DNA from 3 places in the Kocuria sp. KSNUG genome. Region 3 is predicted to be linked to each of the others. Evidence: riboswitches for the same ligand, from Rfam matches in the RefSeq annotation. Region 3 holds a riboswitch; each other region holds the start of a gene.
The links. Region 3 has a riboswitch for thiamine pyrophosphate ahead of AABM36_RS08775 (bifunctional hydroxymethylpyrimidine kinase/phosphomethylpyrimidine kinase). Riboswitches for the same ligand answer to the same signal wherever they lie in the genome.
Positions count from the first base shown of each region.

Region 1 (10,333 bases), 1.0 Mb from region 3:
CGCTTCCTGGACGGCATGAACCGCGCTGTGGAGCGCGGCGTGGACGTGTTCGTGATCTACGACGGCTTTGCCAACCTGGTCATCCCGCAGACCTTCTACTCCTTCGACAGCGACATCCACGTGTTCCGCGTGCCGTTCCTGCGCCGCCCGTTCTGGAAGGGCCCCCTGCGGTTCTCGGGTCTGAACCACTCCAAGATCCTGGTGGTGGATGACGAGATCGGGTTCGTGGGCGGGTTCAACATCGGCTCCCTGTACTCCCGGCAGTGGCGGGACACGCACATCCGTGAGGTCGGCCCGGCCGTGTGGGGTCTGCGCAACGCGATCGCCACGGTGTGGAACGAGGACCGCGAGCCGGACAAGGAGATCGAGTGGGTCCCGCCGCAGAGCTGGGATCCCGAGGTGCGGGTGAACGCGAACCTGCCCATCCAGATCGTGTACCCCATCCGTGAGATGTACATGAACGCGATCGACCGGGCGCAGCACCACATCTGGATCAACACCCCGTACTTCATCCCGGACCAGCAGGTGCTGGACACGCTCCTGGACGCCGCGCGCCGCGGGGTGGACGTCCGGGTCATGGTCCCCAAGGACTCCAACCACATCCTCTCGGACTGGGTGTCCCGGGGGTTCTACGGCCAGCTGCTGGAGGGCGGGGTGACCATCCTGCTCTACGGCGCGTGCATGATCCACGCCAAGACCGCCACGATCGACGGCCAGTGGTCCACCGTGGGCACCGCCAACCTGGACCGCCTCTCCCTGTCCTTCAACTACGAGACCAACGTGGAGATCGTGGACCCGGACTTCGCCGCCCAGATGGAGAAGGTCTTCCTCGCGGACAGCGAGCACTGCGAGGAGCTCACCTCCCCCCAGTGGCGGGAGCGCCACCCCATGGCGCGGGTCGCGGAGGTCCTGCTGGTCCCGCTGCGCCCCCTGCTCTGACGTCCCCGGCGTACGACGACGCCGCACGGCCGGCCCCCGCACGCCCGTCACGGGAGCGCCGTCGTGCGGAGGGCGTCAGCCCTGGGTAAGGTGGCCGCGCAGCCTGGTGGCGGTGTACTCGGTGCGGAACAGGCCGCGGCGCTGCAGCTCGGGGACCACCAGGTCCACGAAGTCCGTGAGCGAGTCCGGCTGCACGGGCGGCATGAGGTTGAAGCCGTCCGCGCCGCCGTTCTCCAACCACTCCTGCATGCGGTCCGCAATCGACTCCGGGGTGCCCACCATGGTGCAGTGCCCACCGCCGGCGGCCAGGCGCCCGAGCAGCTGGCGGACCGTGGGGTTCTCCGCCTCGATGATCCGCAGGATGGTGCCGTAGCGGCCCTGCGGACCGGTGAACTCCCCCAGGGGCGGCAGCGGGGGCACGGGCGCGTCCAGGTCCCAGCCCGAGCAGTCCTGCTCCACGAACGTGGAGAGCTGCGCGAGTGACTGCTCCACGGGCAGCAGCCGGTCCACGCGGTCCTGCTTGGCGAGGGCCTCCTCGTGGGTGCGGCCCACGTAGGTGACCAGCCCGGGCATCACGACCACGGACTCCGGATCGCGCCCGGCCCGGGCCACCTCCGCCTTGACCGAGGAGTAGTACTCCTGGGCGGCGGGGAGGTCGTAGGCCACGGCGTAGATCCCCTCCGCGAAGTCCCCGGCCAGGGCCTTGCCGGGCCCGGACGCGCCGGCCTGGAACAGCACCGGCTCGCCCTGCGGGGAGCGCGGGACCGTGAGGGGTCCGTCCACCAGGAAGTGTCGGCCCTCGTGGTCCAGGCGGTGGACCTTGGAGGGGTCCGCCCACCGGCCCTCGGGGTCTGCGGTGACGGCGTCCTCGTCCCAGCTGGCCCACAGGGCGCGGGCCACCTCCACGAACTCGCGGGCGCGCTCGTAGCGCTCGTCCTTGGGCGGCATGGCCCGGTAGCCGTGGTTGCGGGCCTCGGCGTCCCACATGGAGGTCACCACGTTCCAGCCCGCCCGGCCGCCCGAGATGTGGTCCAGGGACGCGAGCATCCGGGCCGCGTGGAACGGGGTGAAGAACGTGGAGGACACCGTGCACACCAGGCCGATGCGTTCGGTGGCCCGCGCCATCGCGGACAGTGCGGTCAGCGGTTCGAGGGACCAGTGGGGTCCGCCGGAGACGTCGCCCACGCTGTGGCCGTCCGCGAAGAACACGGCGTCGAACAGGCCGCGCTCGGCGGTCCGCGCGAGCTCCTCGTAGTAGCTGATGTCCGTGAGGCGGTGCACCGAGGAGTTCGGGGCGCGCCACGCCGCCTGGTGGTGGCCGGTGCCGTAGAGGAACGCGTTGAGGTGGAGGCGGCGGGCCGGTGCCTTCGTGGGCGACGACGCCGCAGCCACCGTCCGCGGCGTCGGCTCGGCTTCGGGGGCGGGTGCCGACGCCGTGCCCCCGGCAGGTGCCGTGCGCTCGGGAGCGGGCCGGGCGGCGTCGTCGTGCGCGGAGGGGGCGGCCATGTCAGTCCATCACCAGCCCGCCGTCGACCACGAGGTTCTGGCCGGTGACCCCGCGGGACCAGTCCGAGGCGAAGAACAGGGCGGTGTCCGCGAACTCCTCCGGGGTGGTCACGCGGCCCAGGGGAGTGCCGGCGGCGATGAAGTCGAAGACCTCGTCCGGGGTGGCGGCGCTCGCGTCCGTGGTGCGCAGCAGGCCGCCGGAGATCATGTTGACGGTGATGCCCTGCGGGCCCAGGTCCTTGGCGGCGGTGCGGGTGAGGGAGAGCAGGGCGGCCTTCGCGGCGGTGTAGTCGTGGTAGGGGACCACGGGGTTCTGGAAGAGGTTGGTGCCGATGTTGATGATGCGGCCCTCACCGGCCTCCGCCATGCCCGGGGTGACCGCGTGCATCACATTGAGGGCCCCGATCACGGCGCCCTGGAACTGCTGCGTGAGGTTCTCCGCGGTCAGGTTCTCCAGGGTGGGGCGGGCGTCCCCGTTGAAGCTGAAGTCCACCAGGGCGTTGTTCACCGCCACCGTGATCGGCGCGCCGAAGTGCTCCCGGGCCCGGGAGACCATGTCCCGCACCTGCTGCGCGTCGGTCACGTCCGCCTGGACGGCCAGGGCGCGGTCCTCGCCGAGCTCCGCGACCAGGGCCCGGGCGCGGTCCTCGCTCGCGTGGTAGTTGGCGACGACGCGCGCCCCCTCGCGCGCGAACGCCCGGCTGAGGTGCTCCCCCAGCCCGCGGGCTCCGCCGGTGACCAGGACGATGGTGTTCTCGATCCGCATGCTCACTCCTGTGGCTCACGGCGAAGAAAGCGGTGCGCCACCTGCGCGGTGCGACCGTGACATCCCTTCGCCAGTACTAACTGGACAGGTTCGACGGGTGTCATCTCAGCCGCTTTGACTTCCCCATCTGTGTGCCCGGTGGGCTGAGAGGGAAGGGTGGCGGCACCCCGTGTCACTGGTGGTCAGTGTAGCCAGGGAGCTCTGGCGAGGATCAAGGGGGTGGGTTGACCGGGGAAGGACGGGGCCGCAGGGAACCCTGATAGAAAAGTGGTGGGACCGATTGACCGGTGCTGTGCGCGGCGCTCGGCGGCGGCGCACGGCAACCAGAACGGAGACGGGCGAATGTCAGATCGAACAGGCGCTTCACGGGCGAGGAACGTCGGATGGGTGCTGTGGCTCGCCGCGTTGCTCGTCTGGATCGCGGGACTCGTGGCCGAGCGACTCCTGTACTCCGGATCCCTGTCCTGTGAACTGGGCGACGGAAGCTCGATCTACGGTGAGGCGGGGTGGAGCTGGGTGCCACTGGGCCACATGTGCACCTGGGAGAACGTGGGCGGCGTGACGATCGTGGACGAGCCGTCCATGATGACTCTCGTTCCGGCGCTGGTCCTGCTCCTGTGGGGAATCAGTCTGGTGATAGCTCGTGCTTCCAAGCCACAACCGCGCCGCAGTCCGGAGTAGCCGGTCTTGCCGGTGGCGGCTCGGTCAGGACAGGCCGTTGCTCGCGGGGCGGCGCGCCTCGCGACGCCGATCAGCCTCGATTTCCGCACGCCGTTCCTTCACCGCCTTGGAGAAGAAAATGACGGCGAATAGCAGTTCCATGGTCATGAGCAGCCATGATTCCCGCGCTCCGACGAAGGTGATCACGAAGAGGGCCGCCATCACGGAACCCTGAATCAGGCAGCCCGTGGATTTCCGTTTCAACATGCCCCCACCGTAGGCAGATGCTCGTGAGAACGCCTCGTCTCCCGGGCTGCCGCGACGGAAAAGCCGAACGGAGTGCTGGGCGGCTCCTGTCCGGCAGCCGCCCCGAGTGCGCCACGCAAAACCGCCCTGCTACCCTTGATGGCTGGTGTGCCGGGAAGTCTGGTCGGCGGAAACAAGCGTGATGCCCGTCGACACTGGAGTACTCCATGCCCCTGCACCACACGACCACCCCTGCCCTCCGTGAGCCCGGATCCCCGGAGCCCGTGGCGCAGGAAGAGTCCACCGGCTTCGTCTCGGAGCCCGGTTTCTTCAACCATCCTGAGCCCCCGTGCGAGCCCGACCACCCCTCGGGTGGCGTCTTCTCCCGCCTGCAGGACGTCCTGCGCCGCGAGACTGTGGCCGGCATCCTCCTCGTGGTTGCCGCCGTCATCGCCATCGTCTGGGCCAACTCGCCCTTCGCGGAGAGTTACTTCGCCCTGCGTGACCTCAAGGTGGGCTACGAGCCGTGGCACCTGAACCTCAGCCTCGGCGCCTGGGCCGCGGACGGGCTGCTCGCCATCTTCTTCTTCCTCGTGGGTCTGGAGCTCAAACGCGAGTTCGTCGCGGGTGACCTGCGGGACCTCAGCAAGGCGGCGGTGCCGATCGCGGCGGCCGTGGGCGGCGTCGTGGTCCCCGCGCTGATCTACGCGGCCGTGAACGCCACGAACCCCGAGACCCTGGGCGGCTGGGCGATTCCCACCGCCACGGACATCGCCTTCGCCGTGGCGGTGCTCGCGATCGTGGGCTCGCACCTGCCCAGCGCGCTCCGCCTGTTCCTGCTGACCCTGGCGGTGGTGGACGACCTGCTGGCCATCACGATCATCGCGATCTTCTACACCGACGAGGTGCACGTGCTCCCGCTGCTCCTCGCGCTCGTCCCGCTGGCCGCGTTCGGGCTGCTGGCGCACCGCTTCCCCCGCTTCTTCGCGCACCGCACGTGGGCCGCGTGGGTGATCCTGGTGCCGCTGGCCGTGGTCACGTGGGCCCTGGTCCACGAGGCCGGGATCCACGCCACGGTCGCGGGCGTGCTGCTCGGTTTCGCCGTTCCCGTCATGGGGGCCAAGGCGTCCGGGGAGCCCGTGGAGCTCGCCGAGCACCTGGAGCACCGCGTCCGGCCCCTGTCCGCCGGGTTCGCGGTGCCGGTCTTCGCGTTCTTCTCCGCGGGCGTCGCAGTGGGCGGCTGGGACGGATTGACGACGGCGCTCGCCGCCCCCGTCACGCTCGGCATCATCGCGGGCCTCGTCCTGGGCAAGCCGCTGGGCATCATTGCCGCCACGTGGCTCACCACCGTGCTCACCGGGCGGAAGCTGGACCCGTCCTACAAGTGGATCGACCTGGTGGGGATCGCGCTGCTGGCCGGGATCGGGTTCACGGTGTCCCTGCTGATCGCGGAGCTCAGCTTCGACCCGTCCGCGGCCGCCGGGGACCAGGCCAAGGTGGCCGTACTGACCGCGTCGGTGCTGGCAGCGGTGCTGGCCGGTGGTTTGCTGGCGGTCCGCAACCGCCACTACCGGGTGGGTGCGGTTGCTGCCGGATCAGGGAACACCGCGTCCCACGCATAGCAGTGGGGGGCTGGTCCTCCGTCGCCGGGCAGGGGCTCAGCCCTCCCGTCACCACCCGTCCGTCGGCGTGACCCACCGCCCCCCTGCCGCCCGCACGGGCCGCGTGGAGGTGGAACCACGCCGGGCGCCGGAGCCGAGGACGGCGCAGGGGCCCACTCGTGAACGAGTGAGCCCCTGGCCGCAGTCCCGGATCTGGAGAACTGCCAAGCGGAGTGATGATCAGCGACCGGTGCGGTCGGTGCCGTCCACATTGGTGTTGCCCGCGTTGGGGGTGCGGTCCGTGGAACCCGCGGTGCGCGTGCGGTCCGTGGCCCCAACGTTGTGGGTACGGTCGGTGGTGCCCACGTTGTGGTTGCGCTCCACGGGAACGGTCTTGTTCTTCTTCAGCAGGCCACCCAGACCGGCGAGACCGAGCAGGCCCCACAGGCCGGCGTTGCCGTGGCCTTCGTCCTCCTGCTGGGTGGAGGCGGGAGCGGGGCTCTCCGTGGCGGCCATGGCCGGGGCGGACACGCCGGACAGGATGGCCAGGGACAGAGCGGCAGCAGCTGCGGTCTTACGCATAGCGGGTTCTCCTTTGCTGGGGAACGTCATCTATTGATGACTCATCAATCAGCGTACTTGCTATTGGGGGGTTCCGGCGATTCACTTCCCCGGGGAAGACCTGCTCCGGCACGAGCGGGGTGCTCCTCCCGCCACCACCCGTCCGCCGGCGTGACCGGCACGGTGCGCTTGTGCCGGGAGCGCAGGAAGATCTGCTCCAGCTTCTCCGCGACCTCCACGGGGACGTCCTTGCCCTCGAGGTAGTCGTCGATGTCCTCGTACGTGAGGCCCAGCTCGTCCTCGTCCGTGCGCCCGGGGTTGTCGTTGAGCAGGTCCGCGGTGGGGACCTTCCCGACCAGCCGCTCCGAGGCCCCCAGGTACTCCAGCAGCTGCCGGTTCTGCCGCTTGTCCAGTCCGGCCAGCGGCAGGAGGTCCGCTCCGCCGTCCCCGAACTTGGTGAAGAACCCGGTGATGGACTCTGCCGCGTGGTCCGTGCCGATCACCAGCAGGTTGTGGTCCCCGCCCACCGCGTACTGCGCGGTCATGCGCACGCGGGCCTTGGTGTTGCCGCGGGTGAAGTCGGTGAGCTGCTCGCCGGTGGCCGCGGCGTAGGCGGCCTCGAACCCGTCGACGGCCGGAGCGACGTCGTACGTGACCACCCGGTCCGGCTCAATGAAGGCGAGCGCGGCCTGTGCGTCGTCCTCGTCCTGCTGGGTGCGGTAGGGCAGGCGCATGGCCACGAACTCCGCGGGGATCTCGTCCTCGCGCAGCTTCTCCACGGCCAGCTGCGCGAGCCGTCCCGCGAGCGTGGAGTCCACGCCGCCGCTGATGCCCAGCACGAAGCCCCTGGTGTGCGTCGCCCGGAGGTAGTCGCACAGGAAGTCGACGCGCCGCGCCGCCTCCGTCTCCGGGTCGATCCGCGGGGCCACCCCGAGCTCGGCGATGATCTGTGCCTGCAATTCACGCATGCCGCCATGCTAGCGACCGCGTGTTTCAGGGGTGTGACGGACCCCCGGTCCACGACGCCGCTGGGTCGCCTCGGCGAGTCCCTCACCGTCACCCCGCACCTGGCCAGGATGGCAGGGGCGCATCATGTGCGGCATCTGTCGTGTCAACAGAGGGGCAGCGTTCCGGGCCGAATGCGGTGGCGGACCGTCACCCGTGCGTGTGAGGCGGGGCGCGGCGGCGTCGTGAGATGCTGGCCACATGACTGAGAACACCTACGAAACCATCCTGGTCCGCCGCGAGGGACGCGTGGGCGTGATCACGCTGAACCGTCCCAAGGCGCTGAACGCGCTGAACGTGCAGACCATGACCGAGCTCGTGGCGGCCGCCACCGACCTGGACCGCGATCCGGAGATCGGTGCGATCGTCCTGACCGGCTCCGAGAAGGCGTTCGCCGCGGGCGCCGACATCAAGGAGATGGGTTCCAAGACCGGTTCGGACATGTACCGCGAGGACTTCTTCTCCGCGTGGGACACCTTCGCCCGGCTGCGCACGCCGAAGATCGCGGCGGTCGCGGGCTACGCCCTGGGCGGTGGCTGCGAGGCGGCCATGATGTGCGACATGATCATCGCCGCGGACACCGCCAAGTTCGGGCAGCCGGAGATCACCCTGGGCGTCATCCCGGGCATGGGCGGCACCCAGCGGCTGACCCGCGCAGTGGGCAAGGCCAAGGCGATGGACCTCATCCTCACCGGCCGCCAGATGGACGCCGAGGAGGCCGAGCGCTCCGGACTCGTTTCCCGTGTGGTCCCCGCCGACTCCCTCATGGACACCGCGCTGGAGGTCGCCACGAAGATCTCCGGCATGTCCAAGCCGGTGGCCCAGCACGCCGTGGAGACCGTCAACACCGCGTACGAGACCACCCTGGCCGCGGGACTGCAGTACGAGCGCCGCGTGTTCCACGGGCTGTTCTCCACTGCGGACCAGAAGGAGGGCATGGCGGCCTTCACGGAGAAGCGGAAGCCGAACTTCTCCCACGAGTGAGCCCGGGCTCCGTCCTGTGGCGCAGATGATGTGCTGACAGGGCACGCGCAGACGACGCCGCTCCCCGGAAGGTGGGGAGCGACGTCGTCGTTCTGCCCGGGGGGGTGCTCCTGGGGTGACCTGCGCGCCCCGGGGTGGTCTGCATTAGCGGAGCAAACGCAGAAATGCGGCTGCGGATCTGCTTTTACTCCACTAGGCAGCACCAGCGGCCAGCTGTCCACCGGCGCGGCACCATCTGGGTCCGCATCTGCGGGTCCTTCTGCCCCGGGGGCCCGCATCTGCGGATAACATGCGCTCATGACCTTTCTCCGTGTGGCTCAGGCCGCCTCGTTCATGGGTGTCAGCGACGACACCGTCCGGCGGTGGATCGACCAGGGTGCCCTTCCCGGGCAGAAGGACGGCACGGGGCACCTGGTGGTGGACGGTGCGGACCTCGCCGAGCTGGCGCGTCGCACCGCGGTGAGCCCCGAGGATCCCGCGCGCGTGAGCAGCTCGGCCCGCAACCGGCTGGTGGGGCTGGTGACCGCGGTGAAGTCCGACCCCGTGATGTCCCAGGTGGAGCTGCAGTGCGGTCCGCACCGCATCGTGTCGCTCATGAGCACGGAGGCGGTGGAGGACCTCGGGCTCGCACTCGGTTCCGTGGCCACGGCCGTGGTGAAGTCCACGGCGGTCATCGTGGAGACGGAGGGGCGCAAATGATGGCGTGCGCAGAGCAGAAGACACCGGGCACCGCGGGTAGACGCCGCCTCACCGCCCTCGTGGCCGCTGTGGGTCTGGGCACCCTGGTGCTCACCGGCTGCGGTGGGCAGAGCGGGGAAAGCAATGCAGCGGCGTCGTCCTCGGAGGCCGGGGGCGGGGACAAGACCCTGCGGGTGTCCGCGGCGGCCTCCCTGACCCAGTCCTTCGACCAGCTGGCGGAGGAGTTCGAGAGGGACCACCCCGGCGTGGACGTGGACGTGAACTACGGCGGGTCCTCGGGGCTCGTGCAGCAGCTCACCGAGGGCGCACCCGCGGACGTGTTCGCCTCCGCGGACCAGAAGAACATCAAGAAGCTGACGGACGCGGACCTCGCCCAGGGGGAGCCGAAGATCTTCGCGACCAACGTGCTGACCCTCGTGGTGCCCAAGGACAACCCGGCGGGGATCACGAGCTTGCAGGATGTGCTGGACAAGAAGGTCAAGCTCGTCACGTGCGCCCCCGAGGTGCCGTGCGGTGCCGCCACCCAGACGGTGGAGAAGGCCAACGGCGTGGAGCTCAAACCCGTGAGCCAGGAGAACGCCGTGACGGACGTGCTCGGCAAGGTCACCAGCGGTCAGGCGGACGCCGGCATCGTGTACGTCACGGATGCCAGGGCCGCCGGGGACAAGGTCACGACCATCGACATTCCCAAGACGGACGAGGCGGTCAACAACTACCCGATCGTGGCCCTGAAGGACTCCGAGCAGCCGGAGCTTGCCGCGCAGTTCGTGGACCTCGTCACGGGTGAGCAAGGGCAGAAGGTGCTGCGGGACGCGGGCTTCGGCGCCCCGTGACGCGCCGGTTCTCCGCCACCCCGCGGTGGGTTCTGCTCCCGGCGGCCGTGGGTGCGCTGCTCATCCTGCTGCCCCTGGTGGGGATGCTCCTGCGCATCGACTGGGCGCACCTGGGGGAGCTGCTCACGAGTGAGTCGTCGCTTGCCGCGCTGTGGCTGAGCCTGCGCACGGCAGTGGTCTCCACCGCGCTGTGCGTGGTCCTGGGCTGTCCGCTGGCCCTGGTGCTGGCGCGCTCCACGGCCCGGGGCCTCACCGTGTTCCGCTCGCTGGTGCTGCTGCCGCTCGTGCTGCCCCCGGTGGTGGGCGGCATTGCGCTGCTGTACACGTTCGGGCGCACGGGCTTCCTGGGCGCGCCGCTCGCGGCACTGGGCGTGGACATCGCGTTCTCCACCACGGCGGTGGTGCTCGCGCAGACGTTCGTGGCCCTGCCGTTCCTGGTGGTTTCGCTGGAGGGCGCGCTGCGCACCACGGGCACCCGCTACGAGCAGATCGCCGCGGGCCTGGGTGCCTCCCCCACGCGCACGCTCTTCCGC
Region 1 covers NZ_CP150981.1:294,127-304,459, reverse strand. The annotation lists gene AABM36_RS01370 (phospholipase D-like domain-containing protein) at 1-939, shown strand, start outside; gene AABM36_RS01365 (LLM class flavin-dependent oxidoreductase) at 1,015-2,445, opposite strand; gene AABM36_RS01360 (3-oxoacyl-ACP reductase) at 2,447-3,211, opposite strand; TPP riboswitch at 3,257-3,391, opposite strand; gene AABM36_RS01355 (hypothetical protein) at 3,599-3,892, shown strand; gene AABM36_RS01350 (hypothetical protein) at 3,917-4,138, opposite strand; gene nhaA (Na+/H+ antiporter NhaA) at 4,345-5,739, shown strand; gene AABM36_RS01340 (hypothetical protein) at 5,959-6,300, opposite strand; gene nadE (ammonia-dependent NAD(+) synthetase) at 6,345-7,247, opposite strand; gene AABM36_RS01330 (enoyl-CoA hydratase) at 7,486-8,268, shown strand; gene AABM36_RS01325 (TOBE domain-containing protein) at 8,566-8,967, shown strand; gene modA (molybdate ABC transporter substrate-binding protein) at 8,964-9,800, shown strand; gene AABM36_RS01315 (ABC transporter permease) at 9,797-10,333, shown strand, end outside.
Region 1: it holds a riboswitch for thiamine pyrophosphate, as region 3 does, so the genes downstream of both, AABM36_RS01360 (3-oxoacyl-ACP reductase) here and AABM36_RS08775 (bifunctional hydroxymethylpyrimidine kinase/phosphomethylpyrimidine kinase) in region 3, are expected to answer to the same signal.

Region 2 (10,333 bases), 450 kb from region 3:
CGGGAGGCCCACCCCCGGCCACGGGCCCCCGCCGTCATCCAGTACCAGAACCAGCCGTTCCTGTTGGGCCGATCCGCAGTGATGCCGACCAGTCCCGCCAGCCCTGCTCCCACGCAGACGGTCCATGCACAGCCGGACACGGGATCGACGACGCGGCGGACGTAGGCCTCCGCCTCGTCCAGGGTGGTGACCCTCCCCTGCCGAGACATCTCCGGGTCGGAGCGGAACGCGTACAGGACCGCGGGGGCATCCGCCTCCGCGAGGGGACGCAGCTGCGGGACCGGCGGTGCGGCGTCGTCGTCCCCCGGGGCGGACGCCCCCGGGCCCGTCACTCGGCGGACGCGGAGAAGGACCACATGACGCCGTAGCGGTCGTACGCCTGGCCGTAGTAGTCACCCCAGGGGGCCTTCTCGAACGGCATGCCCACGTGGCCGCCGCCGTCCACGAGCTTCTGGATCAGACCGCGGGCCTCGTCCGCGGAGTCCGCCGTGAGAACCAGCGAGTAGGCGGTGCCGGTGATGGGATACTCCTCGTTGCCCATGGAGTCCCCCGCCGCCACCGAGCCGTAGGGCATGTCCAGCGTGGAATGGGCCACCGCCTGCGGATCCGGCTCGAACGGCATGCCCTGCAGGTCCATGTCCCCGTAGCGCAGGATGTGCAGCTCGCCACCGAAGACGTCGTGCCAGTGCTCCATGGCCTCGGCTGCGGTGCCGGGCAGGGCGATGTAGGTGGCCAGGTTCTGGGCCATGGTGGGCTCCTTCTGAGCGTGGGGGTGCGGGGGTGTGCGATGCCAGTATGACGCGCGGCGCCCACCCTGCAACAGGGCGGGCGCCGCTCGTTCGGTGTGGCGCGTGGGGTGACTCAGACCATGGTGAGCACGAACGTCCACACGCACATCACCGCGAGCATGCCCAGGCTGTACATGAGCGAGCCCCGCATGATCTCCGCCTCCCGGCCGTTGAGGCCCACAGCACCCGCGGCGATCGCGATGGACTGCGGGGAGATGACCTTGGCGGTGGTGCCGCCGGCGGTGTTGGTGCCCACCAGCAGGGCCGGGCTGGCCCCGATCCCCTCCGCGGTGGCCACCTGCAGGGGCGCGAACAGCGTGTTGTTGTTGACCACGGAGCCGGTGAGGAACACCCCGATCCAGCCGATGATGGGCGCGAACAGCGGGAAAATCGGCCCGGCCGCGGCGAGCGCGGTGCCCATGGCAGTGGAGCCGCCGGAGTAGTTGGCAATGTTCGCGAGCATGAGGATCACGGCGATCAGCGCGATGGCCGGACCCAGGGCGTTGAGCGCGCCGCGCAGCTCCTCCACGAGCTCCTTGACGTGCAGCTGCGGGGTGGTGAAGAACGTGATCAGCACGGCGATCAGGATGGCGGTGCCGGTGGCGCCGAGGATCGAGAGGGTCCAGGTGGCGTTCACCACGGTGCCCGCAGCGGTGGTCACGTGGCCGGTCAGTCCGGGCATGGGAACCTTGAGGGTGGTGAAACCGAGGGCGCCCTGGGTGAAGAGGTGCTGCACGGCCGGGATGGACCACACGAGGATCACGCCGGTGAGGATGTAGAAGGGGCTCCAGGCTCGGACCACCTCGCCGAAGGGGTGGCTGGCCTCCGCGGTCTCGGGGGCCTCCGGCGCGCGGGACACCCGGCGCGGGGACCACACGTGGCACAGCGCGAACAGGGACACCATGGCCAGCAGACCGGCGGCAAGGTCCGCGAGCTCGGGGCCCATGAACCAGAGCAGACCGCCCTGCACCAGGCAGAACACCGCGGAGGACACGAGGGCGGGCAACCAGGTCTCGCGCAGACCGCGCAGTCCGTCCACCATCCAGACCAGCAGGAACGGCACCAGGAACGTGAGGGGCTGCAGCAGGATGACCATGGCCCGGGAGAGGTCCTGGACTTCCATGCCGGTGACCTGCGCGCCCACGAGCACGGGGACTCCGATGGCGCCGTAGGCACCCGCCGCCACGTTGGCCACGAGGCACAGCACCGCGGCGCGGACGGGCGGGAAGCCCAGCTGCACGAGCAGCGCGGCACAGATCGCGATGGGCACGCCGAAGCCGGCCACGCCCTCCAGGAACGCGCCGAACGCGAAGGCGATGAGCAGCACCTGGATCCGCTGGTCAGCGGAGACCCCGGCGATGGAAGAGCGGATCACGTCGAAGCGCCCCGAACGCACGCTCAGCCGGTACAGCCACACCGCCATCACGATGATGTACGCGATGGGCCACAGCGCGGTCAGCAGGCCCAACAGGCCGGCACCGGCCACCGCGGTGGCGGGCATCTGGAACACGAACAGCGCCACCAGAACCTGCACCACCAGGGCTATGACGCCCGACTTCAGACCCGTGAGCTTGAAGATCATCATGCACGCGAGGAACACGACGATCGGGACGGCGGCCACCAGGGCGGTCAGGGGCAGGCTGCCCAGGGTGTCGAGCGATTGGGTCCACATGGCGTCCTCCACGACGTCCGGCGAGTGGGCGGGTTGCGACCCAGGCCGCCGACGACGCCGCTGGGCACCCTCGGTCGCTCACGGTCGGGCAGACGCGCCGCACGGTGCGCCGAGGGCCCCTGGGGACCCCCGGCGTCCTTGCCACGTCGTACTACCACGACGCCTTGATCACAGGCTCAACGCTAGTCCGGCGGGGGCCGATCGGACCCCGACGGCCCGGGGAAAATCGCCAAGTGTGAGGCAATACACCCGTGGGTGAGATCAGGGATGCTGCCGCGTGTCCTTCCTTAGCCGTCGAATCGGGCATGATCCGGTGAGCCAGGGAGCGGGCACGAGTCCCCCGGTCCCTGGCAGGCACCGGAACACCTGCCCCCGGGAGGTCACGGATCAGGCGTCCGCGGAAGCGGCATCCATCGTGGAAAACATCAAGCCGTCGTAGGAACCCTCGTTCCACCAGTCCTCGATCTCATCCCAGAAATCGATCTCGCTGATGTTGTAGACCTCGTAGAACGCGGCTTTGGTGACGTCTGCGCCCTGCCCGTTGTAGTAGCCGGGAGTACAGGCGCTCCAGTAGGCAACTCGCCCCTCGTTTGAGGCCCGCACCGTGGCCACCCAGCCCGCTTCGGCCTCCGGAGTGGCCTCGAAGGTGTCGACACCCTCGTCGAGGGCGTGCCGGATGACGCGGGCGGCATGCCGCGACTTGCGATCCAGCATGTAGACGAAATTGACGAAGAATGCCGTCTGGCTCAGTCCCAGGTCCATGAAATTGGGGAATCCGTGGGTGAACAGCCCATGGAGGGTCCGGGCGCCGTCAGCGAAATACTCTTTCATGGACTGCCCGTCCCGTCCGATGATGTCGTAGCCGTAGTTGCCCGCCGGTCCTGCACCGACCTCGAACCCGGTGGCGAAGATGATGCAGTCGACCTCGTATTCCTTTCCTCCCACCACGATTCCACGGGCAGTGATGCCGTCAACACCCCGGGGATCCGATGCCAGAGTCACGTTGGGCTCGTTGAAGGCATTCAAGTACTCGTCGTTGAAGCACGGGCGTTTGCATGCGTAGCCGAACCACGGCTTGAGCGCCTCGGCGGTTTCAGGGTCAGCCACCACCTGGTCCACTCGCCGGTGCGCGGACATGAGGAGTTCCATGTCAGCAAGTTCGGCAAGAAGAGCCTGATCCCCCGCAGGCAGAGTGGAGGCGTCCTGCTCGACCAGGTGGTGCCCGCTCAGCGCCGGGAAGAGGTGCGTCCAGCCGTCGTTCACCAGGTTTCCGTCGACAGGGTTGCCACCCAGGATGCCGTTGAAGTTCTGGTGGCGGTCGTGCTGCCACCCAGGACGCAGACCTGCAGCCCATTCCGGGTCGGTCTTCCGGTTGTTCCGCTCTGCCACCACACTCGGCGTGCGTTGCACCACGACGAGCTCCTTCACGTCCTTCTGCAGGTAGGGAACAACCTGCACTCCCGTGGCTCCCGTGCCGACCACGGCCACGCGCTTGTCCCGCAGGTTCTCCAGATTGCCCGCCGGAGAACCGCCCGTGTACCCGTAGTCCCAGCGGCTCGTGTGGAAGATTTTCCCGCCGAAGTCTGAGATGCCTGGCACTTTGGGCAACTGCGGTTTTGTGAGTGCGCCGTTGGAACGCAGGAGGAACCGAGCCGAGAAGCGGTCCCCACGATTGGTCTCCACGTCCCAGCGATTCGTTCTCTCATTCCATGTGGCACCGGTGGCGCGCGTCTGGAAATACGCTCGTTGGTACAAGTCGTACTGCCGCCCGATCCGCTGCGCATGCTCGAAGATCTCCGCGCCATCGGCATAGCGCTTGCTGGGCATGTAGCCCGTCTCCTCGAGAAGTGGCAGGTAGATGTAGGACTCGATGTCGCACTGCGCCCCGGGATACCGGTTCCAGTACCACGTACCGCCGAAGTCGCCTCCGAATTCGATGATCCGGAAGTCGGTCACCTCGTTCTGCATGAGGTAGGCGCCCGCGGTGAGACCGCCGAATCCCCCTCCGAGAACCAGCACATCGAGTTCCTCGGTCACTGGCTCACGCGCTATCGGCTCTGAGAAGGGATCATCGTCCGAGATCTCCAACACATCGTTCAGGCCCTGAAACTGCTCCAGCGGATCCGTTCGCAGGCGGCCCTGCCTTTCGCGCTGCAATCGATCACGGATCTCTTGCGGGTCAAAAGTGAGATCCACCGGAATGTTCGATTCGGGAAGCGTGAATGACATGGGAGCTCCTACCTCAGATGGGGCACGCGTCAGCGGTGCCGCGGCGGCCGCGCACAACCTGTGGCCGACCCGTGATCCGAGGGTAGGTAGGCAGGGTGATCTGCACAACAGGCATCCCAGTATTTGGCGGGCGTCATGACCCGCCGGCGAGGAGGGGGCCCGCGCCTCGGCGCGCGCTCACGGACGGTGCACAACGATCAGAAGACCGCTGTCCGGCACCACGAGCGCACCCCGCGGCTGGCCCGTCACACATCTCGGAGGCATCGACTCCCGTGAAATCAGGGATGCACCGGCTCCTCGCCCCGGACCGTGGGCTCCGGCAGGTACACCTGTCCCCCGGCGGCGAGGAACTCCTGGCTCTTGCGCTGCATCCCGGCAATCGCGGCCTGGTTCTCCGCGCTGCCGTAGGTGTCCCGGATGTCCTGGGAGATGCGCATGGAACAGAACTTGGGCCCGCACATCGAGCAGAAGTGCGCGGTCTTGGCGGGCTCGGCCGGCAGGGTCTCGTCGTGGTACTCCTGCGCCGTCACCGGGTCCAGGCCCAGCCCGAACTGGTCCCGCCAGCGGAACTCGAAGCGCGCCTTGGACAGCGCATCGTCGCGTTCCGTGGCGCCGGGGTGGCCCTTGGCGATGTCCGCGGCGTGCGCGGCGATCTTGTAAGTGATCACCCCGGTCTTCACGTCGTCCCGGTTGGGCAGTCCCAGGTGCTCCTTGGGGGTCACGTAGCAGAGCATCGCGGTGCCGTAGCGGGCGATCTCCGTGGCGCCGATCGCCGAGGTGATGTGGTCGTAGCCCGGCGCGATGTCCGTGGCGAGCGGGCCCAGGGTGTAGAACGGGGCGCCGTCGCACAGCTCCTGCTGGCGCTCCACGTTCTCGCGGATCTTGTGCAGCGGAATGTGCCCGGGGCCCTCCACCATCACCTGCACATCGTGCTCCCACGCGCGCTTGGTCAGCTCGGCGAGGGTGTCCAGCTCGGCGAACTGGGCGGCGTCGTTGGCGTCCGCGATGGAGCCCGGGCGCAGGCCGTCGCCCAGGGAGAACGCGACGTCGTACTGCGCGAAGATCTCGCACAGCTCGTCGAAGTGCGTGTAGAGGAAGTTCTCCTCGTGGTGGGCCAGGCACCAGCCGGCCATGATCGACCCGCCGCGCGAGACGATGCCGGTGACGCGCTCGGCGGTGAGCGGCACGTAGCGCAGCAGCACGCCCGCGTGGACGGTCATGTAGTCCACGCCCTGCTCGCACTGCTCGATCACGGTGTCCCGGTAGATCTCCCACGTGAGCGCATTCGCGTCCCCGTCCACCTTCTCGAGCGCCTGGTAGATGGGCACCGTGCCGATGGGGATGGGTGAGTTGCGCAGGATCCACTCGCGGGTGGTGTGGATGTCGTTGCCCGTGGAGAGGTCCATGAGCGTGTCCGCGCCCCACTTGGCGGCCCACTCCAGCTTGGCCACCTCTTCGCTGATGGAGCTGGTCACCGCCGAGTTGCCGATGTTCGCGTTCACCTTCACCAGGAACTTGCGCCCGATGATCATCGGCTCGGACTCCGGGTGGTTCACGTTCAGCGGGATCACCGCACGCCCGGCGGCCACTTCCTCCCGCACGAGCTCCACGTCGCACTGCTCCCGCAGCGCCACGAAACGCATCTCCGGGGTCACGACGCCGCGGCGCGCGTAGTGCATCTGGGTCACCGTCTTGCCGGGCCGGGCCCGCCGGGGTTCCGGCTTCCTCCCCCGCCACTGCTGGGACGGTGCACCGCGGCGCACGGCGCCGCGGCCGTCGTCCTCGAGCTTGCGGCCGCGGGCCTGGTGGACCTCGGTGTCCTCACGGGCCTCGATCCACTCGGCGCGCCAGGGCTCCAGCCCCTCCTCCGGGACACTGCCCGGGCCCATGGTGCGGTACACCCGAAACGGTTCGTTGGGGGTGCCGTCCGGAGCGTCCAGCTGGTGGATCTCCGTGACGGGCACACGGATGCCGTGCTCCCCGTCCTCCACCCAGCTGAGGCGGTGGGACTCGTGCTGCTCGGACTGCTGGACGGGGTTCTCCCCGGTGCGGTTCTGGGCGCCCTCCTGCGTGGAGGTCTCAGGGGCAGATGTGCTGGGGGTGTGCGAAGGCAAGGCCGTTCCTCACTTCCTACGCCGGTACGAGCCGGTTCAGGTTCGACGGTCCCGGGCAGCACTGGCCCGATCTCAGCCCCCGCGTCTGGGGCTCCCGTGTGGACGGTCACATGTCTAGCACACATCCGGCGGTGAGAGGGCGACCCCGCAGCATTCCCTTGGCTGGCCTCTTGCCGCCGTGATCGCGGCCCGTCCACGGCGCCGCCACGCCCGTGGCAGTATCGTGGCGCGCGAGGCGGGTCGTGCGGTCCTGATCGCGCCGTCCTGCCCGTGCCTCAGCATCCCCCTGACCAAAGGCTTGTCCCCCATGGCCCTGACCGTCCGCAAGAAGCGCTTCATCGGGCGCATGATCGGGCACGCCACCAACCCGGTGCGGGTGCACTGGCGGACCTGGCGCCGTCAGGAGCAGCGTCACACCATCGGTGGCGTGGAGATCGTGCTGCCACCGGAGCACAACCTCCCCTATTACCAGCGCCGGGATCCCACGTACGACGCGTACGCCATCGACCTGCTCGCCCGGCTCGCGGCCGGGAACCGGCACGTCACGGTCATCGACGTGGGAGCGAACGTGGGAGACACCGCGGCCGCCGTCCTCGCCTCGGACCCACGGAGCTCGGTGATCAGCGTCGAAGGTGATCCAATGTTCCTCGGCTACCTGGCCCGCAACCTGGCTGCGCACGCCGAGCGCGCCACCGTGGTGGAGGGGTTCGTGGGACCGGTGGGCACGCGGGTGTCCTTCAGCCGCGCCGGCTCCACGGGCGGGTTCCAGCCGGAGGAGGGCGCCGGCGGGCACGCCGTCGAGGACTGGGTCTCCCCCGCATCGCTGCTGGCCATGCCCGCCCCCGAGGACCTGGTGGTGTGGAAGAGCGACATCGACGGCTTCGACATCCACGTGTTGGTGCACCACTGGGACGCCATCGACTCCCGCTGCGACGTCCTGTGGTTCGAGTACGACTCACCGCGCACCCTGGGTGACCGCGCCGACGACGAGCGCCTGATCCGGGCCCTGGCTGCGAGCGGTCGCACGCTTCTCGTCCACGACAACCTGGGCCGCCGCATGGTGCAGCTGCCGCCCGGTGACAGCACTGGGCTGCGCACGCTCTCCCGCTGGCTGCACGAGCAGGTGGACGGTCACGTGGTGGTTCCATACCTCGACGTGTGGGCCCTGTCCCCTGAAGCGGTTCAGCTTCTCCAGTGCGACTGAATCGACGACCGAAAACGATCCCGAGAATTGCTCAGACTGCTGATAAACAGGCGCAGTGCACTGACCATTGACGCGTCGACAATTACGCGGGAAATACGCTGACCCGCCCGCCCCATTCGCCGTCTTTCGCAGCTCCCAGGAGTAGCGTGAAACACGTACCTGACGACTTCAAAGACTGCGGTTCAGGCACTGACGAGGGGCGATCATGACGGCAACTGTGCACCGAGACCACCGGACATCTTCCACACCGGGCAGACGCCTGCCGGTGTCGAACTTCGCGGCGAAAACCACGATGGCCGTCACCGGGCTCATTTTCGTGGGATTCGTGTTCGTCCACATGTACGGCAACCTGCACATCTACCGCGGGCAGGAAGAATTTGACCACTACGCGCACTGGCTGCGCGAGATCGCCATGCCGCTACTGCCCTACGAGGGCATGCTCTGGATCCTGCGGGTGGTCCTGCTGATCAGCCTGGCACTGCACCTCGGGTGCGGCCTGCTGCTGTGGACCCGCGCCCGCCGCGCCCGGGGCAAGTTCCGGCGCTCCGGCCTGACCCGCGGTGAGGCCTGGATGGCCCGATCCATGCTGGGCACCGGCATCGTGATCCTGCTGTTCGTGATCTTCCACATCCTCGACCTCACGCTGGGCGTGCAGCCCGCCGCCACGGACTCGTTCGAGGCCGGTTCCGCGTACGCCAACCTCGTGGCCAGCTTCCAGCGTCCGCTGGTGGCCGGCTTCTACATGCTCACCATGCTGGTGCTGACCGTCCACGTGGCCCACGGCACGTGGACCGCCGCCAACGACCTGGGCGCCACCGGCAAGCGGCTGCGTCAGATCGCGGCCTGGGTGGCCGGGCTGGTGGCGATCGCCATCTGCGTGGGCAACATCTCCATCCCCATCATGGTTCTTCTGGGAGTGATTCAGTGATGACGGCTTCTTCGACGCCCCAGGCCCTTCTCGACGAGCTGCGCACCGTGGGCTCCGACCTGCCCGGCCTGTCCGCAGAGGTCCCCGCCTCCGAGATCTGGGCGGACCGCCGGTTGCACTACCGCCTCGTGTCTCCCTTGAACCGGCGCAAGTTCACCGTGATCGTGGTGGGCACCGGGCTGGCCGGCGGCGGCGCGGCGGCGGCACTGGGAGAGCTGGGCTACAACGTGGAGGCCTTCACCTTCCACGACGCTCCCCGCCGCGCCCACTCCGTGGCGGCCCAGGGCGGCATCAACGCGGCCCGTGCCCGCAAGGTGGACAACGACTCCGTGGCCCGGTTCGTGAAGGACACCGTCAAGGGTGGCGACTTCCGGGGCCGCGAGGCGGACGCCTGGCGCCTGGCCGAGGAGAGCGTCCGGGTCATCGACCACATGAACGCGATCGGCGCGCCCTTCGCCCGCGAGTACGGCGGCCAGCTGGCCACCCGCTCGTTCGGTGGCGTGCAGGTCTCCCGCACCTACTACACCCGTGGGCAGACGGGCCAGCAGCTGCAGGTCGCGGCCGCCCAGGCGCTGCTGCGGCAGGTCTCCACGGGCCAGGTGAACCTGCACACCCGCACGGAGATGCTGGACCTGATCGTCGCGGACGGCCGCGCCCAGGGCATCGTGGTGCGGGACCTGGTCACCGGCACGATCTCCGCCGTCACGGCCGACGCCGTGGTGCTGGCCACCGGCGGCTACGGCAACGTGTACTTCCGCTCCACGCTCGCCAAGAACTCGAACGTCACGGCCGCGTTCCGCGCCCACCGGCGTGGTGCGCTGTTCGCCAACCCGTGCTTCATCCAGTTCCACCCCACAGCACTTCCGGTCTCCAGCGAGTGGCAGTCCAAGACCACCCTGATGAGCGAGTCCCTGCGCAACGACGGGCGGATCTGGGTCCCGGTGGAGCCCGGGGACGAGCGCGCCCCCAACGACATCCCCGAGGATGAGCGCGACTACTACCTGGAGCGCAAGTACCCGGCGTTCGGCAACCTCACGCCCCGCGACGTCGCCAGCCGTGCGGCGCGCGCAGAGATCGACTCGGGCCGCGGCGTCGGGCCCCTGAAGAACTCCGTGTACCTGGACTTCCGGGACGCGATCGAGCGGCTCGGCAAGAAGGTCATCGCGGAGCGCTACGGCAACCTCTTCGAGATGTACTCGGACGTCACGGGTGAGGACCCGTACGTGGAGCCCATGCGGATCGCCCCGGGCGCGCACTTCGCCATGGGTGGGCTGTGGAACGACTACGACATGATGACCTCCATCCCGGGGCTCTTCGTGGGCGGCGAGGCCGGCTGGGGCTACCACGGCGCGAACCGCCTGGGCGCGAACTCCCTGCTCTCGGCGTGCGTGGACGGCT
Region 2 covers NZ_CP150981.1:2,457,263-2,467,595, forward strand. The annotation lists gene AABM36_RS10745 (GNAT family N-acetyltransferase) at 1-332, opposite strand, end outside; gene AABM36_RS10750 (VOC family protein) at 329-748, opposite strand; gene AABM36_RS10755 (L-lactate permease) at 862-2,460, opposite strand; gene AABM36_RS10760 (flavin-containing monooxygenase) at 2,848-4,689, opposite strand; gene thiC (phosphomethylpyrimidine synthase ThiC) at 4,968-6,803, opposite strand; TPP riboswitch at 6,800-6,911, opposite strand; gene AABM36_RS10770 (FkbM family methyltransferase) at 7,111-8,007, shown strand; gene AABM36_RS10775 (succinate dehydrogenase cytochrome b subunit) at 8,273-8,935, shown strand; gene AABM36_RS10780 (fumarate reductase/succinate dehydrogenase flavoprotein subunit) at 8,935-10,333, shown strand, end outside.
Region 2: it holds a riboswitch for thiamine pyrophosphate, as region 3 does, so the genes downstream of both, thiC (phosphomethylpyrimidine synthase ThiC) here and AABM36_RS08775 (bifunctional hydroxymethylpyrimidine kinase/phosphomethylpyrimidine kinase) in region 3, are expected to answer to the same signal.

Region 3 (10,333 bases):
CGGGCGAGTACCCGGACGTGATGCTCCCGCTGTTCGGCGCGCACCAGGCGCAGAACGCGGCGGTCGCGATTGCCGCGGTCGAGGCGCTGCTGGGCGGTGGCGAGAAGCCGCTGAACCCCGAGCTCGTGAGCGAGGGTCTGGGCGCGGTGTCCTCGCCCGGACGCCTCGAGCTCGCGCGCAAGGCCCCGCCCGTGGTCCTCGACGCCGCCCACAACCCGCACGGGCTCGTGGCCTCCGCCGCGGCCGTGCGCGAGGGGTTCACGTTCAGCAAGCTCAACCTCGTGGTCGGGGTGCTGGGGGACAAGGACGTGGAGACCATGATGCGGGTGCTCGCGGACGAGTACCACGAGTTCGAGCTGGAGCTGTGGTGCACCGCGTCCCACTCCCCGCGGGCGGTGCCCCCGGCGGAGCTCGCGGAGATCGCCGTGGACATGGGCTTCGACGAGGACGTGGTGCACGTGGCCGATCGCCTGGACGAGGCGTGCTCCGAGGCCATCCAGGACGCCGCGGCCCGCGAGCAGTTCGACGGCGCAGTGCTCGTCACCGGCTCCATCACCGTGGTGGGTGAGGCCCGTGCGCTGCTCGGCCTGTGACCCGTCGCCCGCACCCCTCGTGACCGCACCCCTGGAAGGAGCCGCATGGCCCGCATGACCAAGGCCCAGCGCGAGTGGCGCCCCGGCCAGCCCAAGAAGCCCCGCTCGATCCGCATGATGTTCGCGTCCTGCGTGCTGTGCATCGAGGCGTTCATCGTGTTCTTCGCCGCGCTCACGGCCTACGGGCTGTTCACGCAGGACTGGAGCACACCCCAGAAGCTGTGGCTCATGGGCGGCTCCGTGGTGCTTGCCCTGCTGTTCGTCCTGCTGTGCGCGGTGCTGCGCAGGCCGTGGGGCTACGCGGCCGGATGGGTGCTGCAACTCGTGCTGATCGCCACCGGCTTCGTAGTCCCCGCCATGTTCTGGATCGGGGCGCTGTGCGCGCTCGCGTGGTGGTACGCCGTGGTCAAGGGCGGGCGCATGGACCGGGAGAACGTGCAGCGCGCCGAGGAGCAGCGCCGCTGGGAGGCGGAGAACCCCCGGGTGTGAGCCACTCGGGCGGGCGCGGCCCCACGAGCGGTCCCGCGTTCGCTAGGCTCGGTCCCGAACCGGGTGCGGGGCCCACCAGGGCTCCCGCACCTCCACCCCGACACCAAGGAGACCCATGTCCCAGCGCACCCTCGTCCTCGTCAAGCCGGACGGCGTCGAGCGCGGCCTCACCGGTCAGATCCTGGCCCGCATCGAGGCCAAGGGCTACACCCTCGCGGAGCTCAAGCTCGTGCACGCCACCCGGGAGATCCTGGAGCAGCACTACGCCGAGCACCAGGGCAAGCCGTTCTTCGAGCCGCTCGTGCAGTTCATGCTCTCGGGCCCGGTGGTCGCCGCCGTGGTGGAGGGCGACCGCGTGATCGAGGGCTTCCGCAGCCTCGCCGGGGCCACCGAGCCCACCACGGCCGCCCCGGGCACCATCCGCGGGGACCTGGGCCGCGACTGGGGCGAGAAGGTCCAGAAGAACCTCGTGCACGGCTCGGACTCCCCGGAGTCCGCCGAGCGCGAGATCGGCATCTGGTTCGCCTGAGCCACACCCGCACCACCACGGCGCGTGCCAGACCCTCGGGCTTGGCACGGGCCGTTGGCCTGCGGGAACGACGACGGGGCGGCACCCACGCTGGGTGCCGCCCCGTCGTCGTCGTGCCCGGGACTCGTCAGCCGAGGATCGCCGGGGCGAAGCGGACGGCCACCACGCCGAAGACCACCACGAGCACCGCGGTGCCCAGCAGCCAGGCCCACGCGGTGGAGCCGGCGCCCTCCCGGCCGGCGCCACCGAGCATTCCGGCACGGCGCATCCGTGCCGTCGTGTGGGCCAGCAGGTAGGTCTGCGCGCACCACACGATCATGCAGTACAGGCACAGGGCGTTGATGTGGAACGTGGTCTGCCACCACAGCCACAGGGTGAACACGGAACCGGCGGCGATCCCGAGCCACAGCAGCCACCAGAACCAGCGGGCGTAGCGCGCCCCGGCCAGCACGCCCACCGCCACGGCGAGCACCACGGCGTAGGCCACGATCCCGATGAACGGGTTGGGGAAGCCGAACAGCTCCGCCTGCGGGGTGCGCATGACCGTGCCGCAGGCCAGCCACGCGTTGATGTCGCAGCTCGCCCGGTGCCCGGCGTCCTGGTACAGGGCCAGCCGCTCGGCCACGAGCTCCGCGGACGCCGCGAAGCCGATCAGGGAGAGGACCACGGCCAGCACCCCCAGGTGCGGTCCGAGCGCGTCACGGGTGGCGGAACCGTGTCCGAGGGGGTACCGCTCGGGTGTCCCGTGGCGGTGGTGGGTGCGGGGCGGGATGCTGAACTCACGCGCCCGATCGTAGACCACCGGCCGGGGGACGTGCCGCGCGGAGGTGCGCCTCCGGTGGCTCCCACCGCGGTGGAGCTGTGGCGTGCACCACCAGGATGCGCGGCCACAGGGGACGACTGTGAGATACTGGTGCGCGGTCGGTCCTCAAGCCGCACGTGAGGCACCGGCCCGGCAGGAGCACCGACAACCATCGGTACGGACCCGCGGCTCTCACAGGATCGAGCGCGTCCGCCACCGGTTCAAGTTCGCGGTCCCACGGACCGAGCGACTCGGGCATCCGCCGGCTCGCGGACAGCGCGCCCCACAGGCCGCGCCCGCGGGTACGACACCGACTTCCGGCGGCCGCGTGGAGAACACCGGCTCGACCGACCGAGCACACCTCGGGCCCGGGTGCGGACGGTGCCCCGAGCAGGAGCACAACTGCACATGGAACCTGAACAGGACACCACCGCACAGACCCCCGAGGCCACGGTGACCCCCGTGGACGGCACGAGCCAGGCGATCGCCACGGCCGCCGCCGTCGACGCCGGCGAGGTCCCCGCCGCTCCGGAGCCCGCCGCCGAGAAGGCGGCCGAGGAGACGAACGAAGCAACCGCGGCCCACCAGGCGGACGACGACGCCGCGGCGGGCCAGGACACCGGGTCCCAGAAGACGGAGACCGCGGAGCAGGACGGTGCCGCGGCGGAGAAGGCCACCGATGCCTCGGCCGAGAACACGGCGTCCGACGACGACGGCTCCGCGCAGGAGAGCACCCAGCCCCCCACGCAGGACGACTTCGGAGCCTTCGGCCCCGGTGCCTCGTTGCTGTTCCGCGCCCCGGACCCGGAGGAGATCCGCCGTGCGGCCGAGGCGCAGAAGGCCCGCCTGCGCGAGGCCGCCCAGGAGCGCGATGCCGAGCGCGCGGCGCACCGCGACGAGGACGAGGACGACGAGAACGGGAGCGTCTCGAGCAGGCGGCGCCGGCGGCGTCGTCGCGGGGACGAGGACATGGAGCTCGTGGACGACTCCGACGGCTCCGTGACGCGGGTGCGCGCCCCGCGCGGCGCGTCCGAGGGCACGGGCAGCGACGAGGTGGTCGGTGTCCGGGGCTCCACGCGCCTGGAGGCCAAGCGCCAGCGCCGTCGCGAGTCCCGCCAGTTCGGCCGCCGCCGCCACGTGATCACCGAGGCCGAGTTCCTGGCCCGCCGCGAGTCCGTGGAGCGCAAGATGCTGGTCCGTCAGAAGGAGGACCGCATCCAGATCGGCGTGCTCGAGGACGGGATCCTCGCGGAGCACTTCGTCTCCCACACCACGCAGGACTCGCTGATCGGCAACGTGTACGTGGGCAAGGTGCAGAACGTCCTGCCGTCCATGGAGGCCGCGTTCGTGGACATCGGACGCGGGCGCAACGCCGTGCTCTACGCCGGCGAGGTGGACTGGGACGCCGCGGAGCTGGGCAACAAGCCCCGCAAGATCGAGAACGCCCTGAAGCCCGGCAGCACGGTGCTCGTGCAGGTCACCAAGGACCCCGTGGGGCACAAGGGCGCCCGGCTCACCAGCCAGGTGTCCCTGCCGGGGCGCTACCTCGTGTACGTGCCCGGCGGGTCCATGACCGGGATCTCCCGCAAGCTCCCGGACGTGGAGCGCCAGCGGCTCAAGAAGATCCTCAAGGACCGGCTGCCCGAGGGCGCGGGCGTGATCGTGCGCACCGCTGCGGAGGGCGCGTCCGAGACCGAGCTGACCAACGACATCAACCGGCTGCGCTCCCAGTGGGAGCAGATCCAGGAGAAGGCGGGCTCCACCAAGACCCTGGCGCCGGAGCTGCTCTACGCCGAGCCGGACCTCACCATCAAGACGGTCCGCGACGTGTTCAACGAGGACTTCACCGCCATGGTGGTCCAGGGCGAGCAGGCGTGGGACAACATCGAGGCGTACGTGACCTACGTGGCCCCGGACCTGCTGGACCGGCTGCAGCGCTGGACGGAGGACGAGGATCTCTTCGAGCACATGCGCGTGGAGGAGCAGATCCAGAAGGCCCTGGAGCGCAAGGTGTTCCTGCCCTCCGGCGGCTCGCTCGTGATCGACCGCACCGAGGCCATGACCGTGGTGGACGTCAATACCGGCAAGTTCACCGGTTCCGGCGGCAACCTCGAGGAGACCGTCACCAAGAACAACCTCGAGGCCGCCGAGGAGATCGTGCGCCAGCTGCGGCTGCGGGACATCGGCGGGATCATCGTGGTGGACTTCATCGACATGGTCCTGGAGTCCAACCGGGACCTCGTGCTGCGCCGGCTCGTGGAGTGCCTGGGCCGTGACCGCACCAAGCACCAGGTGGCGGAGGTGACCTCCCTGGGTCTCGTGCAGATGACGCGCAAGCGCATGGGCACCGGCCTGCTCGAGGTCTTCTCGGAGCCGTGCGAGGAGTGCGCGGGCCGCGGCGTCGTTGTCCACGACCACCCCCTCAAGGGTCGCTCCACGGCCACCGCGCCGGACCACCGCGGCGGCAACCGCAACGAGCGCAAGCGCTCGCGGCAGAAGCAGAACCAGCCGCAGGACAAGCCCCGGTCCAACAACCGGGGTGGCGCGGACGACCAGCAGCAGGCCCGGGACGAGGCCGCCCGCACGGCGTTCGCGAACATCGCGGCCGCCTCCTCCCACGAGGACGACGACGCCCAGGGCGCCTCCCGCGGCGGAGCCGAGCACAAGGACTCGACCGGCCAGCACGCGGAGCACGGGAACCAGGGCCCGGAGCAGGCGTCCGAGCACGGTTCGGCGGACTCCGAGAGCGGGCGGCGTCGGAAGAAGCGCCGCGGCAAGCGCAGCCGCGGTCGCGGGAACCAGGGCGAGGACACCGCCACCGAGAACGGTGGGAACGGTGCCTCCGAACCCCGCGGCGAGCACGCCGCGGGTGACGCCGGGTCCAGCCTGACGATCCACGGTGAGGTCATCGAGCTCCCCCAGGGGCAGAAGGACGAGCGCGCGGAGCAGGAGGCGCTCACCCTGGACTCGCTCTCCGCGGCCTTCTCGGCCGAGGACTCCGGCGAGGACGCGTCGCAGGACCGCGCCGGGTCCGGTCGCGGCTCCGCACGGCGGGGCGGGGAGGGCTCGAAGGGCCGCGGGGGACGTTCTACGGGCCAGCGCGGCCGGGGTCGCGGCAACGGCGCGGCGTCGTCCGACCCCGAGCAGACCCGGCCCGAGCAGCCCGAGGGCTCCGCGCCGGAGCGGGACGCGCAGAAGCAGGCGCCGTCCGAGAGCGGAGCTGGAGAGCAGGCCCCGTCCGGGCGCGTCACGGCGGCACAGTCCGCCACTGACGCCGCTCCCGCCAAGCGGCGCCGCGGTTCCCGCCGCGCCGTGGCTCCCACGGCCGCACCGGGTGCCGGAAGCGTGGAGACTCGTGAGTACGACGCCGCCGAGCGCTCGGCCACGCGGTTCACCGCCGCGGCAGCGCCCGTGGGCTCGGCCTCCTCGGACGGTCAGCCCACCATCGTGGGTGTGGGCGTGAGCGCCCGGGACATCACGATGACCCCCAAGGGGGACTGAGGCCCCGCGCGGCGCTCCCGGGAGGGCCGCGGGGAGCACCCACCACAGGAGCGCTCGGACTCGTCCGGGCGCTCCTGTGGCATGATCGGGACCACGTGCACGGGGTGCCGCACGGCGGCTGAGAACACACCCGTAGAACCTGATCTAGCTCGTACTAGCGAAGGGAATGTCGTGAACCTCACGCCTTCTGTCCCCGCCCCCCGCGTCCTCTCGATCGCCGGCACGGACCCCACGGGTGGTGCCGGGCACGCCGCAGACCTGAAGTCCATCGCCGCCATGGGCGGCTTCGGGCTGAGCGTGGTCACCGCGGTGGTCGCGCAGAACACGCAGGGCGTGGTGGCCGTCCACACCCCACCCGTGTCCGTGCTGCAGGCGCAGCTGGACGCCGTGGCGCAGGACGTGGAGCTGGATGCCGTGAAGGTCGGGATGCTCGGCTCGGTGGACGTCATCGAGACGGTGGGGGCGTGGCTCGCGGCCCACCGTGTGCCCGTGGTCGTGATCGACCCCGTGATGGTGGCCACCGCCGGCGGGCGGCTGCTCGCATCCGACGCCGAGGACGCACTGCGCGGCATCCTGCACCACGCGGACCTGATCACCCCCAACCTGCCCGAGCTCGCCGTGCTCGCGGAGCGGCCCGTGGCCACCACGTGGGACGAGGCCCTCGAGCAGGGCCGGGCCGTGGCGGAGACGTTCGGCACGCGGGTGCTGGTCAAGGGCGGGCACCTGAGCGGGGAGTCCACCCCGGACGCCCTCGTGGTCCCGGGCCGGACCGATCCCGTGGCCCAGTACTCGGGGACGAGGGTGGCCACGCGCAACACCCACGGCACCGGGTGCTCGCTGTCGTCCGCGGTGGCCACGGTCGTGGCGCGCACGGGGGACTGGGCACAGGGCATCGACACCGCCCGCCGCTGGCTGCGCGGTGCGCTGCGTGCGGCGGACTCCCTGCACGTGGGCCACGGCAACGGCCCGGTCCACCACTTCCACCACGTCCAGGACCTCGTCACGGACCCCGCCTTCGTGGCCGCGGCGTCGTGCGGGGACACCGAGGAGCCCGGCAGCCGCTTCACCGACGAGCTCTGGGAGGCGAGCGCGCCGATCCGCGAGCGGATCGCGGTCCTGCCCTTCGTGGTGGGGCTGGGGGACGGCACGCTGGAGCGGGACGAGTTCGAGCGCTACCTGGACCAGGACATGCAGTACCTGGACGCCTACTCGCGGGCCCTCGCGCTGCTCGCGGCGGCGGCACCCGAGGAGAGCACCCGGGAGTTCTTCGCCACGGCGGCGGCCGCCGTGGTCACGGGGGAGTCCGCACTGCACCGCGCGCGGCTGGACGGGCGCGCCCCGCAACCGCCCTCCGGGACCACGAGCGCGTACGCGGACTTCCTGCTCGCCCGCACGGGGCAGGACGGGTTCGCGGTGGGTGCCGCCGCGGTCCTGCCCTGCTACTGGCTCTACGCGCACGTGGGGGCGGCGCTCACGGCGCGGGCACGCCGCACGGGGCTGCAGGGGCATCCGTACGCGGACTGGCTCGAGACCTACGACGACCCGCAGTTCCACGCCGCCACGGAGGTGGCCCGTGCCGCCGTGGACCGCGCCGCCGAGCAGGCGGACACCGCCACGCGCGAGGCCATGCGCCGCGCGTTCCTGCGCGCGTGCCACCTGGAGCTCGAGTTCTTCGCACAGACCTCGGCCGCCACCGCACGCCAGGAGGGCTGATCCCGCACGGCGGAGAGCCCGCGAGTGGCGTGACTTCCGGGGATCGGGTAGTCTGGACTGTCGGTGCCGGACACCGGTGTGCGCATAGTCGTTTTCATGCGCCCGGACTCGGCACACTCGGGTGAACTTCCTGTTCTCGGTGCGACAGCCACGCAGAGAGCGGGTCGGTCACAGACCACCGCGGCGTGATGTCTCGACATTCGCAGTCCGGCAGGAGCCCACCCGACCTTTACACGCAGTCCATAGATGTCGAGAGAAGTGAGTTCCCAAGTGGTGTACGCGATTGTCCGCGCAGGCGGCCGCCAGGAGAAGGTTTCCGTCGGAGACCTCGTGACCCTTGACCGCGTCGCCGGCGAGGCAGGCAGCACCGTAGAGCTTCCTGCGCTGCTGCTGGTCGATGGGGACAAGGTCACCTCCGACTCCAAGACCCTGGCCGACGTCAAGGTCACGGCCGAGATCGTCGAGGACCTGCGCGGTCCCAAGATCTCGATCATGAAGTACAAGAACAAGACCGGCTACAAGAAGCGCCAGGGCTTCCGTGCTGAGCTGACCACGGTCAAGATCACCGGCATCGACGCCTGATTTCCCGGTCCCCCATACATTTCCAACGAAGGTAGGCACACACCATGGCACACAAGAAGGGTGCGAGCTCCACTCGCAACGGCCGTGACTCCAACGCCCAGTACCTGGGTGTCAAGCGCTTCGGCGGCCAGTCCGTCAACGCCGGCGAGATCATCGTCCGCCAGCGTGGAACCCACTTCCACCCGGGCCTGAACATGGGCCGCGGCAAGGACGACACCCTGTTCGCCCTGGCCGCCGGTGTCGTCGAGTTCGGCACCCGTCGTGGCCGCCGCGTGGTCAACATCCAGACCGCCGAGTAGTCAGTTCTTCCGGACCCCAGGGTCCACCCGCCGTCACCGCAGCGTGACGGCGACCACTGGAGGGTGGGCGCGTCACGCGCTCACCCTCTAGTCTTTTCAGGACAGCCCCGTCTCCCCGCCCCGCGCGGGGGACCCCAGAATCCGAGGAGCCACGTGGCCAGTTTTGTTGATCGAGTCATCGTCCACGCCACGGGCGGCAACGGCGGCCACGGCTGCGTCTCCGTCAAGCGCGAGAAGTTCAAGCCGCTCGGCGGCCCGGACGGCGGCAACGGCGGGGACGGCGGCTCCGTGATCCTGCGGGTGGACGGGCAGTCCACCACCCTGCTGGGCTTCCACCACGCCCCGCACCAGAAGGCCCCCAACGGGGAGCCCGGCAAGGGGGACATGCGCCACGGCTTCAAGGGCCAGGACCTCGTGCTCTCCGTGCCGGACGGCACCGTGGTCAAGGACCGCGAGGGCAACGTGCTCGCGGACCTGCTGGGGGAGGGCAGCGAGTATGTGCTGGCCTCCGGCGGCATGGGCGGGCGTGGCAACGCGGCGCTCGCGTCCCCCAAGCGCAAGGCTCCCGGTTTCGCGCTGCTCGGCACCCCGGGTGAGGAGCAGGAGGTGGAGCTGGAGCTGAAGTCCATTGCGGACATCGCGCTCGTGGGCTTCCCCTCCGCCGGCAAGTCCAGCCTGATCGCCGCGATGAGTGCCGCGCGGCCCAAGATCGCCGACTACCCCTTCACCACGCTGGTCCCCAACCTGGGTGTGGTCCAGGCCGGCGACACGCGCTTCACCGTGGCGGACGTTCCCGGTCTGATCCCGGGCGCGTCCGAGGGCAAGGGACTCGGCCTGGAATTCCTGCGCCACGTGGAGCGCTGCGCCGCCCTGGTGCACGTGATCGACTGCGCCACCCTGGAACCGGGCCGCGACCCGCTGAGCGACCTCGACGCGCTGGAGGCGGAGCTCGCCCACTACGCGCAGGACATCGAGGACGACGACCCGTCCTCGATCCCGCTCACCGAACGGCCCCGCCTGGTGGTGCTCAACAAGGTGGACGTGCCCGAGGCCCGGGAGCTCGCGGACTTCGTGCGCACCGAGCTCGAGGAGCGCGGCTACCCCGTGTTCGAGATCTCCGCGGCGTCCCACGAGGGGTTGCGGGAGCTGAGCTTCGCGATGGCTCGCCTGGTCTCGGAAGCACGGGCCCAGGAGGAGGCGCGTGAGGAGCGGCGTCGCACCGTGCCGGTGCTGCAGCCCGAGCCCGCGCGGCGTCGTCGTGGCAGGGACCGCCACGAGTTCGTGATCACCCGCGAGGACCGTGCCGAGGAGCCGCTGTACCACGTGCGGGGCGAGAAGCCCGAGCGCTGGGTGCTGCAGACGGACTTCAACAACGACGAGGCCGTGGGCTACCTCGCGGACCGCTTCGCCAAGCTGGGCATCGAGGACGAGCTGTTCCGGATCGGTGCCAAGCCGGGCAACGCCGTGCTGATCGGACCCGAGGAGAACGGCGTGGTCTTCGACTGGGAGCCCACCATGGTGGGCGGCGCCGAGCTGCTGGGCGGACCCCGCGGTTCGGACCTGCGCCTCGAGGAGACCTCCCGACCCACCCGCCGCGAGAAGCGGGAACAGTTCTACGACCGCATGGACGCGAAGTCCGAGGCCCGCGCGGAGCTCGAGCAGGAGCGCCGCGCCGGGATCTGGACCGAGTCCGTGGATGCACGAGATCGCCGCCGCACGTCCGAGACGAAGGAGACGAACGAGAAGTGACCCACCACGAGAAGACCCACACCGAGACCATCGACGTCTCCGCCGTGGAGCAGCAGGCCTCGAAGTCCGCGATCCA
Region 3 covers NZ_CP150981.1:2,005,366-2,015,698, reverse strand. The annotation lists gene AABM36_RS08800 (bifunctional folylpolyglutamate synthase/dihydrofolate synthase) at 1-593, shown strand, start outside; gene AABM36_RS08795 (DUF4233 domain-containing protein) at 639-1,082, shown strand; gene ndk (nucleoside-diphosphate kinase) at 1,198-1,611, shown strand; gene AABM36_RS08785 (vitamin K epoxide reductase family protein) at 1,739-2,413, opposite strand; gene AABM36_RS08780 (Rne/Rng family ribonuclease) at 2,822-5,914, shown strand; TPP riboswitch at 6,005-6,098, shown strand; gene AABM36_RS08775 (bifunctional hydroxymethylpyrimidine kinase/phosphomethylpyrimidine kinase) at 6,086-7,627, shown strand; gene rplU (50S ribosomal protein L21) at 7,898-8,209, shown strand; gene rpmA (50S ribosomal protein L27) at 8,254-8,508, shown strand; gene obgE (GTPase ObgE) at 8,662-10,257, shown strand; gene proB (glutamate 5-kinase) at 10,254-10,333, shown strand, end outside.